Regions from separate parts of the Blautia sp. 1001283B150304_161114_C9 genome, predicted to be linked through region 1. Evidence: predicted binding sites of a transcription regulator. Region 1 holds the regulator's gene; each other region holds the start of a gene.

The links. Region 1 encodes NrdR, which represses ribonucleotide reductase genes. Its sites were predicted from a motif close to CACAANATNTTGTG; they were not measured.
Region 2: I4V44_RS00480 (ribonucleoside triphosphate reductase) is a predicted target of NrdR. The motif match lies at 2,061-2,074, and genes of this name have one in related genera.
Region 3: nrdD (anaerobic ribonucleoside-triphosphate reductase) is a predicted target of NrdR. The motif match lies at 2,017-2,030, and genes of this name have one in related genera.

The regions. Positions count from the first base shown of each region.
Region 1 covers NZ_JADPGO010000019.1:18,172-22,469, reverse strand. Annotated here, with positions in the region: gene I4V44_RS10835 (citrate/2-methylcitrate synthase) at 1-273, opposite strand, end outside; gene gdhA (NADP-specific glutamate dehydrogenase) at 859-2,193, shown strand; gene nrdR (transcriptional regulator NrdR) at 2,330-2,779, opposite strand; gene I4V44_RS10820 (YlmC/YmxH family sporulation protein) at 3,060-3,314, shown strand; gene sigG (RNA polymerase sporulation sigma factor SigG) at 3,534-4,298, shown strand, end outside.
Region 2 covers NZ_JADPGO010000001.1:109,653-113,950, forward strand. Annotated here, with positions in the region: gene I4V44_RS00480 (ribonucleoside triphosphate reductase) at 1-1,883, opposite strand, end outside; gene hflX (GTPase HflX) at 2,100-3,335, opposite strand; gene I4V44_RS00490 (tetratricopeptide repeat protein) at 3,360-4,298, opposite strand, start outside.
Region 3 covers NZ_JADPGO010000001.1:90,530-94,827, forward strand. Annotated here, with positions in the region: gene nrdD (anaerobic ribonucleoside-triphosphate reductase) at 1-2,000, opposite strand, end outside; gene I4V44_RS00390 (hypothetical protein) at 2,121-2,960, opposite strand; gene asnA (aspartate--ammonia ligase) at 3,179-4,186, shown strand; gene I4V44_RS00400 (CBS domain-containing protein) at 4,295-4,298, shown strand, end outside.

The DNA.
Region 1 (4,298 bases):
ATCTTCGATAAATCCCCTGGTAAGATCTTTGATATCATATCCTCTGTAGGAAAGACTTCCAGCACATGGAACTTCTTTGCCATCAACAATCTTTGTGGCTTTCACATTAGAAACCTGAGTCAGGCCTGCAAGAACCCCTTTTCCATTAATATCACGAAGACCTCTCTTCACATCATATTTTGCATACAGAGAAAGATCCAGACTTGTATGTTCCTTGCAAACCTCCGTCAGATTTTCAATTTCAGGTGTTACTTTGGTTTTAAATCCCGCCATGTAATAAATCTCCTTTCTTCACAATTCTCTCGATAATGATTCCCTCCTCGTTTCTGTCATCGCAACAATTTGCAGATGCACATCTCTGTAAATATTATAGCATTTTTTTCTCTTTCGGTCTACATCTTATATATTCTGTTTCTGAACATAAAAAACCAGATTGTTACTGTTCACTCCGTTCACAGTAACGTAGCCAAAATTCATTCCAGATTGCCACTTACTGTTCACGCACTACTGTCCTGCGAAGCAGTTATTCGGTTATGAGCAAGTAGCGAAGCGGATTGCGAATATCCGCTTGACTTTCCATTTGCAGTTTCTTACGGATACATGGCAATATAAGAACCGAAACGTACAGTGCGAATTTATGCAGTTTTTATAAATATACTGTATTTTTTAGAAATTGCTATAAATTGTATGGATGATTTTTAACATTTTCTCATACTTGGCGCCATTTCGCAAGTACAAATTTTGTTCAAAAAATTTTCATAAAAAAATTTTCATTTGGCTCTTTCCATTTGTAACACTTTAGTGTATAATAACGTCGATTTAAAAAATAATTATACGATGGACGAGGAGGAAATCATAATGTCTTATACTGAAGAAGTATACGAAAGAGTCGTAGCACAGAATCCAAATGAGCCTGAATTCCATCAGGCAGTAAAGGAAGTTTTAGACTCCCTTAAAGTCGTAATCGACAAAAATGAAGAGAAATACCGCAAGCTTTCCATTCTGGAACGTCTTGTTGAGCCTGAAAGAATCATCTCTTTCCGAGTTCCGTGGGTAGACGATAAAGGTGTTGTACAGGTAAACAAAGGTTATCGTGTACAGTTCAACAGTGCGATCGGACCATACAAAGGTGGTTTAAGATTCCATCCGTCAGTAAACCAGGGAATCCTTAAATTTTTAGGTTTCGAACAGATTTTCAAGAACTCCCTTACAGGTCTTCCGATCGGTGGCGGTAAAGGTGGTTCAAACTTTGATCCTAAAGGAAAATCTGACAGAGAAGTTATGGCATTCTGCCAGAGCTTTATGACAGAACTTTCCAAATATATCGGTGCTGACATGGACGTTCCTGCAGGTGATATCGGTGTAGGCGGACGTGAGATTGGTTATCTGTACGGACAGTACAAGAGAAACCGCGGATTATACGAGGGTGTTCTCACAGGTAAAGGTCTTTCCTACGGTGGATCTTTGATTCGTACACAGGCTACAGGATATGGTCTTGTATATATGCTGAACGAAATGGTTAAAGCTAAAAACGACACAATCTCCGGTAAAACTCTCATCGTAACAGGTTCCGGTAATGTTGCCATCTACGCAGTAGAGAAAGCTGCCGAACTTGGCGGTAAAGTTGTTGCTATGTGCGACTCCAACGGATATATCTATGATCCGGAAGGAATCAAACTTGACATCGTTAAAGATATCAAAGAAGTAAAACGTGGACGTATCAAAGAATACGCAGATCGCGTAGAAGGCGCTACTTATACAGAAGGAAAAGGTATCTGGAACATCAAATGTGATATCTATCTTCCATGCGCAACTCAGAATGAACTTGACCTTGATGCTGTTAAGATCCTTATTGCAAACGGATGCAAATATGTTGCAGAAGGTGCAAATATGCCTACTACCCGCGAGGCAACTGATTACCTTATGGCAAACGGTGTAACATTTATGCCTGGTAAAGCAGCTAATGCCGGTGGTGTTGCTACTTCCGCACTTGAAATGTGCCAGAACTCTGCAAGACTTTCCTGGACAGCAGAAGAAGTTGATACAAAACTTCATCAGATCATGGTTGATATCTTCCATAAAGTTGATGATGCTTCCAAGCGTTATGATATGGAAGGCAACTATGTTGCAGGCGCTAATATCGCAGGCTTCGAGAAAGTTGTAGATGCTATGATCGCTCAGGGTATTGTTTAATTTATTTTAGTTAATTACCCCCATAAAAATACACATAAAGAGCCGGCGGGATATTATTCTCGTCGGCTCTTTATATTTGCCCGTAAATCCTTTCACACAGAGCATTCATACATTACTGTTCACACAGAACTCTTATTTAATTCATAAACTTCTTCAGCTCGTCCATAAAAGTACTGACATCTTTAAATTCTCTGTATACAGACGCAAAACGTACATAAGCAACTGCATCCAGATCTTTCAAATGTTCCATAACGATCTCACCAATTCTGGTGCTGGAAATCTCTTTCTCTTCGGTATTAAAGATTTCTCCCTCTATGGCATCCATCATCTCTTCAATCTTATCTATGGATATTGGTCTTTTATAGCAGGCTCTCAGAATTCCCGACTGAATTTTACTGCGATTATACTGTTCTCTGTTCTGATCTTTTTTGATCACAGTAAGCGGAATACTTTCCACCTTTTCATATGTGGTAAATCTCCTTCCGCAGGCATCACACAAACGACGGCGACGGATAGAATTGGTATCTTCTACCGGTCTGGAATCAACTACTCTCGTATTATCCTGATTACAAAATGGACACTTCATACGACGTCCCCCTTTAATTCGTATTACTGTTTTCTGCTTATGTACTATATACTTGATTCGGTTAAACGGCTACAAATACGTTACTGTTCACTCCATTCTCAGTAACACAAATACAAACAGTTATATATAGTTTTATTATACTGTATTTCTATTTAAGGTGTCAATAAAAGGACTTGCATAAATTTTTGCAAAAATACATAAATTGTTATCAAACGCATATCAGATTCTGAAAGCATTGGCACGACAGTCTGATTTTAACCGGAAGGACTGTATCTGATTTATGAAAATCTGTGAATTAAAGCAAAAAGAAGTAATTAATATTTGTACCTGCCGCAGTCTCGGATGTCCCATTGATGCGGAATTTGACTGCAAAAGCAGTCAGCTCACTGCCCTTATACTTCCAGGCCCCGGAAGATTCTGCTGCCTGTTCGGACGTGATAATGAATATATCATTCCCTGGGAATGTATCAGCCAGATCGGGGACGATATCATCCTTGTGAAAATAGACGAAGAAAAATGTTTCCATAAAGGCTGATATTTCACCGCAGAGAATTGTCAAGGACCTATATTTTTTATATTTTCCCGGTCAAAGTATAAATCCACTGCTATATGAGAATCATTCTTACTGAAGTATATGACAACTATTCGGCAGCCACTGTCCTTTTTTTATTTCCTGAAATGATTTCGGAGGATCCTGGCTCATATCTGCGAATAGTCGGTTTACATCCAGAGATAATAAGGAGGATTCAATAAGATGGCACTGAACAAAGTTGAAATCTGCGGAGTCAATACGTCGAAACTTCCTGTTCTTACAGCAGAAGAAAAAGCGGAACTGTTCAGACGGATCAAAAACGGCGATGAACAGGCACGTGAATTGTACATTAAAGGAAATCTACGTCTTGTTCTCAGCGTAATACGACGATTTCAGAACAGCAGCGAAAATGCCGATGACCTTTTTCAGATCGGATGTATTGGTCTGATCAAGGCCATTGACAACTTTGATACCACTTTACAGGTAAAATTTTCCACTTATGCAGTTCCAATGATCATAGGCGAAATCAGGCGATATCTCAGGGATAACAACAGTATCCGCGTCAGCCGTTCTCTTCGTGATATTGCATACAAAGCAATCTATACCCGCGAAAATTATATGAAACAGCACCTGAAAGAACCTACAGTTACCGAAATTGCACAGGAAATTGGTATCGAAAAAGAAATGATCGTATATGCCCTTGATGCTATCCAAAATCCTGTGAGTCTCTTTGAACCGGTCTATACAGAAGGCGGTGATACTCTTTATGTCATGGATCAGATCAGTGACAAAAAAAACAAAGAAGAACGCTGGATTGAAAATCTTGCTCTCCGCGAAGCTATGCAGAGGTTGAACAGCCGCGAAAAGCATATCATAGAACTGCGCTTCTACGAAGGAAAGACGCAGATGGAAGTAGCTCAGGAAATCGGCATCTCCCAGGCACAGGTCAGTCGTCTCGAAAAAAATGCACTGAAATCCATGCGTAAT
Region 2 (4,298 bases), on a different contig from region 1:
TAATACGGCAGTTTATAATTCTCTGCGATCTTACGTACCAGTGCTGCTGCTGCTTTCCAGTCAGGAAGCTTCTCACCGATAAATGCATGGAATACAGTACCTGATGTATAAAGCGTCTGCAGATCATCCTGAATATCCAGTGCATCAAAAATATCTGTGGTATATTCAACCGGAAGATGAGAACTGTTTGTATAATAAGGAGTATCCCCTTCCTTGCCTGCAGTCTTAATATCCGGCCAGCGTTTTCTGTCGTGTTTGGCCAGACGATAGGCAGTAGATTCAGCAGGAGTTGCCTCAAGATTAAACAGTTCTCCTTCGTACTTCTCCTGATAATCGGACAGACGTTCCCGCATATGAAGAAGAACTTCTTTTGTAAACCTCTGCGTACGCTCATCAGACATATCTTTTCCCAGCCAGCGGGCATTCAGACCAACCTCGTTCATTCCCACCAGTCCAATGGTAGAGAAATGATTGGAAAAGCTTCCAAGATATCTCTTTGTATAAGGATATAATCCCTCATCCAGCAGCTTACCAATTACTTCACGTTTAATATGCAGAGAACGTGCGGAAATATCCATTAAGCGATCCAGACGATTGTAAAACTCTTCCGGTGTCTTGGAAAGATATGCGATACGCGGCATATTTATAGTTACTACCCCCACAGAACCGGTACTCTCTCCTGATCCGAAGAAACCACCGCTCTTCTTGCGGAGTTCTCTCAGATCCAGACGCAGACGGCAGCACATACTGCGGATATCACTTGGTTTCATATCACTGTTAATATAGTTTGAGAAATACGGTGTTCCATATTTGGATGTCATCTCAAAAAGAAGGCGGTTATTCTCTGTATCAGACCAGTCAAACTCATTTGTTATGGAATAGGTCGGAATAGGATACTGGAACCCGCGTCCGTTGGCATCCCCCTCGATCATGGTCTCAATAAATGCCTTATTGATCATATCCATCTCTTTTTTGCAGTCTTTGTACTTGAAATCCATATTCTTTCCGCCTACGATAGCCGGAAGCTCTGCAAGATCATCCGGTACTGTCCAGTCCAGCGTAATGTTGGAGAAAGGTGCCTGTGTTCCCCATCTGCTTGGAGTATTGACTCCATAAATAAAAGACTCAATACATTTCTTCACTTCCGGATAGCTTAAATTATCTGCCTTGACAAAAGGTGCCAGATAAGTATCAAAGGATGAGAAAGCCTGCGCTCCGGCCCATTCATTCTGCATAATCCCAAGAAAGTTTACCATCTGATTGCAGAGAACACTCAGATGCTTTGCAGGTGAAGATGTGATCTTGCCTTCAATACCGCCAAGTCCCTCCTGGATCAGCTGTTTCAGTGACCATCCTGCACAATATCCGGTCAGCATGGACAAGTCATGAATATGAATATCTGCATTTCTGTGTGCATCTGCGATTTCATTGTCATAAATCTCAGACAGCCAGTAATTTGCAGTAACTGCACCGGAGTTGCTTAAGATCAGACCTCCAACTGAATAAGTAACTGTGGAGTTCTCCTTTACACGCCAGTCCTCAACCTTCACATAACTGTTTACGATTTCTTTGTAATCCAGGATCGTTGACTTCATGTTGCGAACCTTTTCCCTCTGCTTGCGGTAAAGAATGTAGGCTTTTGCCACATCTGCATATCCGGCCTGGATCAGCACATTCTCCACACTGTCCTGAATTTCTTCTACTGTAATCTTATTATCTGTAATCTTTTTCTGAAAATCAGAAGTAACACGCAGCCCTAAGAGATCAATCATCTCTTCGCTATAATTTTTCTCTTTTGCATCAAAGGCTTTATGGATAGCCGCTGTGATCTTGCCTATTTTAAACTCATCCACTTCGCCATCACGTTTTACTACCTGAAACATATCTAATGCCCCCATTTTCTCTTGTTAATCTTTTTCTCCTGCATATTCTTACCGGAGATATTTCTGTCGTTACTGTCCACTTTGCTCTGAGTAACACTGTAGGTTCATTGTATCAGAGTATCACCGGTTCGTCAACACGCAAAAATACCACATAATGTTCCTCGTTTTCGTAAAAGGCACAATATATGGTATTTTCTTATTTTTCAAAATATTTTTTTATACAACTCTGGCGTAGATTTCTTTCGGCACCCTTGCCTTCACAGCAATCCCTTCCTCTGTGTATTCCTCTGAGATAAGCTGCCCATATTCGCGGATCAGCTGGATTTTTCCTGCTTCCTGATAAGGGAAAAGGCGCTCCACATAAATCTGTTCTTCAGCAAGAAGCTTCTCCAGAAGATCATTCAGATCTGCAAGACCCTCGCCTGTCTTTGCAGAGACCTTCAGCGTATAGTCCGATTTAAAATCTCGCAGTACGCATGCCCCCGGTGCATCCTGCTTATTAAAGAGTGTAATGATCTTCTTTCCCATCACTCCCAGTTCTTTTAATGTCTCATATACCACATGCATCTGCATCTCTGCCTGCGGATTGGAAGAATCTACCACATGGATAATATAATCTGCATATTTGGCCTCTTCCAATGTGCTCTTGAATGCTTCGACCAGATGATGCGGAAGCTTATGGATAAATCCAACCGTATCTGTGAGAAGAATCTGCTGTCCGTCCTTCAAATTTAAAAGTCTGGTAGTTGGATCCAGTGTAGCAAACAGTTTATCCTCTGATAAAACCTCTGAGCCTGTCAGTGTGTTCAGCAGCGTAGATTTTCCCGCATTTGTATATCCTACGATCGCAGCAGTCTTCATATTGCCTCTGGCCCGGCTGGAACGGATCAGTTCCCTGTGTTTCTCCACCTGAGATAATTCTTGCTTCAAAGCAGAGATCCTTGTACGGATAAGACGACGGTCTGTCTCCAGCTTTTTCTCTCCCGGACCTCTGGTTCCGATTCCACCTCCCAGACGGGAAAGAGATTCCCTGAGACCGACCAGACGGGCAGATCTGTAGCGAAGCTGTGCAAGCTCTACCTGTATTTTACCCTCACTGGTTATAGCTCTCGCTGCAAAAATGTCCAGAATCAATAATGTCCTGTCCATCACCTTACAGTCCAGTTCCCGCTCCAGATTATTCAGCTGTGCAGGAGAAAGTTCGTCATCACAGATAATTCCGGTTGCATCCATAGCATATACCAGTGCACGTACTTCCTCTATCTTTCCTTTTCCAATATAAGTTCCGGGATGCACAGACTCACGATTCTGAATGATTCTTCCCACTGTAACAGCTCCCGCAGTTGATGCAAGCTCCTTCAGTTCATCCAGGGATTCTTCCACATTATCATGATCATCCGTCTGCACTCCCACAAGAACCACCCGTTCTTCAAGCTTTCCAAATTCTTCCATAAATTCTCCTCAGTCAGATGGATATTACACACGCGTTTTAAGAAATGCAAGTTCCTTCTTAACAGTTTTATCTTCCGGGTATAATTCCAGATATTCCTGTGCTTTCTGTAAAGCAGTCTGAAAATCCAGTTTCTTCTCATAGACTACGATCTCATTAAACAGCAGACTCTGCATATCCTCCGCTCCTGCCTCATGGATTCCGCTTTCTATATCAGAAAGGGCACTGTCATAATCCCCATCCTCTATATCACACAGTGCAAGTCCGTTAAATCCTTTGGCTCCGTTTTCTGCCTGTGATACATACTGCTGAAACATTGCTTTTGCATTTGCGCTGTCTCCTTTATCCATATATACCATACCAAGCAGAACCAGTGCCTCCGTATTATCGCCGTCTATGGCCTGTTTCAGTTCACTTTCAGCATTTTCATAATCATCCATATAATAATAAACTCTGCCGCGGTCACAATGATCCTCTGCATTTTTTGCAGTTCCTGACAAAGCAGCTTCCAGATAACGGGTTCCGTCTGCTTCCATATCCCTGTTCAGATATGCCCCGTAGATCTGGATAGCTCTGTCATAAGTTGCATCTTCGCCGTAGGCCTGTTCAAAATTAGCAGAAGCTTCCTCATAGGAATCCATGGCCAATGCTGTTTCTCCCGTAAGGAAGTACAGATCCGCATCCATTTTATAGTTTTCTGCCAGAGTCTGGCAGTCTTCCAGCGCTGCCTCATAATCCTTTACTTTGAGATAAGCCACAGCTCTATACGACAGAATATCTTTTTTTAATGCTTTACCAACTTTGTCACATTTAAGCGCATCATTGAAATATGTTATGGCTTCTTCATAGTTTCCAAGCTTGAGTTTCGCTACACCTGCACCTCTGTACGACTGTGCAGGCTTCACTCCTTCAGAAATTGCTGTCTCGTATTCTTCAAGTGCTGCCTCATAATTTCCCTGTTCCAG
Region 3 (4,298 bases), on a different contig from region 1:
ACGTCCATTTCAAGTTCCTCATGTCCGCAGTCATCACAGTAAGCAAGGGAAAGATTTACTCCCTCATAATATCCCAAAGACATGGCTCTGCGGATCAGAGTACGTATTGCTTCACGATTATAATCAATCGGATAACGTACATACTGAATCTTACCGCCGTTGCACAACTCCCAGAAACGTCCCTCCAGATCCTGTTTTTCAATCGGAGTTACATCTTCAGTCACATGACAGTGGAAACTGTTGCTTACATAAGGACGATCAGAAACCCCTTTCACAATGCCATACATCTTACGGAACTGTTCCACCTGCAGTCCACATAAACTCTCTGCCGGTGTTCCATAAATTGCATAAAGATAACCATCTTTCTCTTTAAATTCATTTACTTTCCTGTTGATATATTTCAGCACATCCAGTGCAAACTGCCCGTCTTCAGCAATGGATTTGCCATTGTAAAGTTCCTGGAGTTCATTTAATGCAGTGATTCCGAAGGATGCTGTCATTGGTTTCAGAATCTTGCCAATCTTTTCATTCGGTTTCAGATGTCCACCGTAAAATCCTCCCTCACAATATGCCAGCGGGTTGGTTGACGCACGCATCTGTCCCAGATAATCATAGGTACGGATATGCAGATTACGGATCATCTCAAGATAGAAATCCAGCACTTCGTAGAAATCCCTGCTCTCTGCTCTGGCTTTGGCAAGGATCATTGGAAGATGAAGGCTTACCGCACCGATGTTAAATCTTCCCACAAACACAGGAACATCCTTATCATCTGCCGGATACATACCGCCTCTCTCGTACCAGGGGCTTAAGAACGCACGACATCCCATAGGACTTATAACCTTTCCATACTGCTTGTACATACTGGAAATATATCCTTTTCCTGACATGGACAGCCAGTCCGGATACATAGTCTTGGCAGAACAGTCAACCCCTGCCTCAAATACATCCTCACTGATCTTGCCTTTTCCATGGATATTTTCATCATAAAGGAATACGATTTTCGGGAAGAGTACCGGTTTCTTGCGTCCTGCCTTACCCTGTCCGCCTTTATGCACTTCAAGAAGAGAAATACTTGCCATCTTCTCGAACTGCTTTATTCCAAGTCCAAGAGTTACAGTTACAAATGGATAATCCCCTCTGGAAGATCCGACTGTATTCAGCTTATACTCAATCCCCTGCCATCCCTGGTCAAAATCTCTGCGGACTTTGTCAAGCGCATACTCAATCGCACGTTCTTCACGTCCTGTCCAGCTCTCGTCAGAGTATTTCATAAATTCCTGGATGTATTTGTCATAACTCTTCTGTGCATAAGGTGCAAGGATCTTATCTACTTCCGGTACTGTGAATCCGCCATACTGCTGTGCAGCAGTGCTCAAGATAATATCACCCATAACATCAAACGCAGTATCCAGCGTCTTAGGCTCATTATACCATACATTTCCCATCTCAAATCCGCCGCTGAGTACAGATGCCACATCAAAGAGACAACAGTTCATGGTATCCAGACGTGCAGACTGGTCATGAATATAAATATAACCGTCTTTACATGCCTGAAGTTCATTACGGTTCATAAAAAATTTGCGATAAAGTTCTTTGTTCAGTTCATTAAAGATCAGGCTTCGCTTTGTAGCTACAAGCGCACTGTCTGTATTGGCATTACTCTTATCGCCAATATAACGGATTGCCTGACTCTTGGTATATACATCATCCATCATATGGATAAAGTCGAGTTTGTAATTTCTGTAATCGCGGTAGCTCTTAGCCACTGCCGGGTTCACTCTCTCAAGTGCTCCCTCTACGATGTTGTGCATCTCCTGGATCTCTATCTCATTCTTTCCCAGTGCCTCTGCATGTTCTTCCGCAAACTGGCAGATAAATTCCTTCTCTTTATCCGAAAATGTGTATAAAATTCTGGCTGCCGACTTATTTACTGCTGCTACGATCTTCTGTGAATTAAACTCTTCTCTCGTACCATCTTTCTTTATAACATATATCATACCTTTTGCTCCCATATACAATATATAGTATTATTTTCTTTCGTTTACCACAATTTATTCTATATGTGGTACGTTTAACAAGTATAGCACAGTATCTGTCAAAAAGAAAGGGGCAAAAAATTATTCGTCATATTGCCGAATTTGATACATTATCAGAAAATTTTCTTGACCATCCGAAGCCACTGCCGATACCTCATCTCCTGTATGCAATTCCACTTTTTCTTTATGCTCCGATTTGTCAAATTTTACAGTTTCATCTTTTCCTGAAGATCTTCTAATCTTCATGGTAAGAGAACCTCCCCAGCCGGATTCCAGTATGTATATTCCAGGTTCTATCGTGAATTCATACTCTATATCTTCTGAATTCTCATCAGCTGCCTCTGTTATAGTGTAAGCCTCTCCGATAACATAATCTTCTCCATCAAAAATATAACCATACGGATCATTTGCTTCAAACTTCTGAGCAGAGACTGCTGTACCAACAGTATCATCCCCGTCATTCTCACCTGTTTCATCCGCAGTGCTGTCACCAAAAAGGCAGTCAAAATCTAAGCTGATATCAAACGTATCATAAATAAATTCCTCAATCCTGTATTCAATTGTATCCCACTGTTCCGCAAGCAGTCCTGCTGCTGCAATCAGAACCAATATAAGTCTCCAGAATTTTTTTGATGCCCTGGCTTCTTTTTTCTTCGGTTTCTGTGTTGTTTTCTGTATTGTTTTCTGTGTTGTTTTCACTGACGCTTTTTTTTCCGGCGTTTTTGTTGTTTTGTTTCTGTCCGGCAGAGGAATCTCGCTCTCTGCCATTGCTTTTCTCACTTTCGCCGAAGAATGCCGATAATGCTCTGACCTGTCTTCGTTCAGGTGATACAGTTCCATATCATTTCTATACGGCATTCCACAATATTTGCATCTGCCGTTTACAACCGGACCGCCACAAACCTGACATTTTTTTCCCATGTATCTTCCCCCTGTCAGCTATAGCAATTCCATAAATTGCTATAAATTTATTTATTTTCATTGATTCTCATAAAATTATTTTAACATTTTACCCTGATCTTGCAAAGCTGAAATTGTCAAACGCCTACTTTCCTGTTATAATAGCTGAGTAAAAGACTATAGAAATCCTCTTAAAAATACATTTGAAAGGATTTCAAAATTGTAGGAGGAATCCAATAATGGAACAGATTAAAATTCCTGACGGGTATCAGTCAGCTTTAAATCTCCATGATACCCAGATTGCCATTAAAACTGTGAAAGATTTCTTTCAGCAGACATTATCACAGAAACTGAACCTGCTTCGTGTTTCTGCTCCTGTTTTCGTAAACCCGTCATCCGGTCTGAACGATAACTTAAACGGCGTAGAACGTCCGGTAAGCTTTGATATCAAAGGCCAGCCGGAGAATGCTGAGATCGTACACTCTCTTGCCAAATGGAAGAGATATGCATTACAGAAATATGGCTTTGCTCATGGTGAAGGACTTTACACAGACATGATCGCGATCAGAAGAGACGAAGATCTGGACAATATCCACTCCGTATACGTAGATCAGTGGGACTGGGAAAAGATCATCAGCAAGGAAGAACGCAACATGGACACACTTGTTTCCACAGTACGTGCTATCTACAGCGTTCTCCGCAAGACCGAAAAATACATGGCTGTTCAGTACGATTACATCGAAGAAATCCTTCCGAGAGAGATCGCATTTGTCAGCACTCAGGAACTGGTCGACATGTATCCTGATCTCACTCCAAAGGAACGTGAATACAAGATTGTCAAGGAAAAAGGTGCCGTATTCCTTATGCAGGTCGGCAAAACCTTAACCAACGGAGAACGTCATGACGGACGTGCACCGGACTACGATGACTGGGAATTAAACGGCGATATCCTTGTTTATTATCCTGTTCTCGACATTGCTCTGGAGCTTTCTTCCATGGGTATCCGCGTTGACGAGGATGCGCTTGACAGACAGCTTACCATCGCAGGATGTGATGACAGACGCGAACTTCCTTTCCAGAAAGCAATCTTTAACAAAGAACTTCCATATACTATCGGCGGCGGCATCGGCCAGTCCCGTATCTGTATGTTCTTCCTCAGAAAAGCACACATCGGTGAAGTACATGCTTCCCTGTGGCCGGAAGAAGTAATGAAAGAAGCAGCAGCAAAAGGAGTACAGCTTCTGTAAAAAAGCCGTAAACCTGGAATACTCAGAGATCACAGACACACAGATGTGTAAATACACAATGTATATCTGAGTGCCTTATCAGACAAATGTAACGGGGCGAATACAAAAGTGA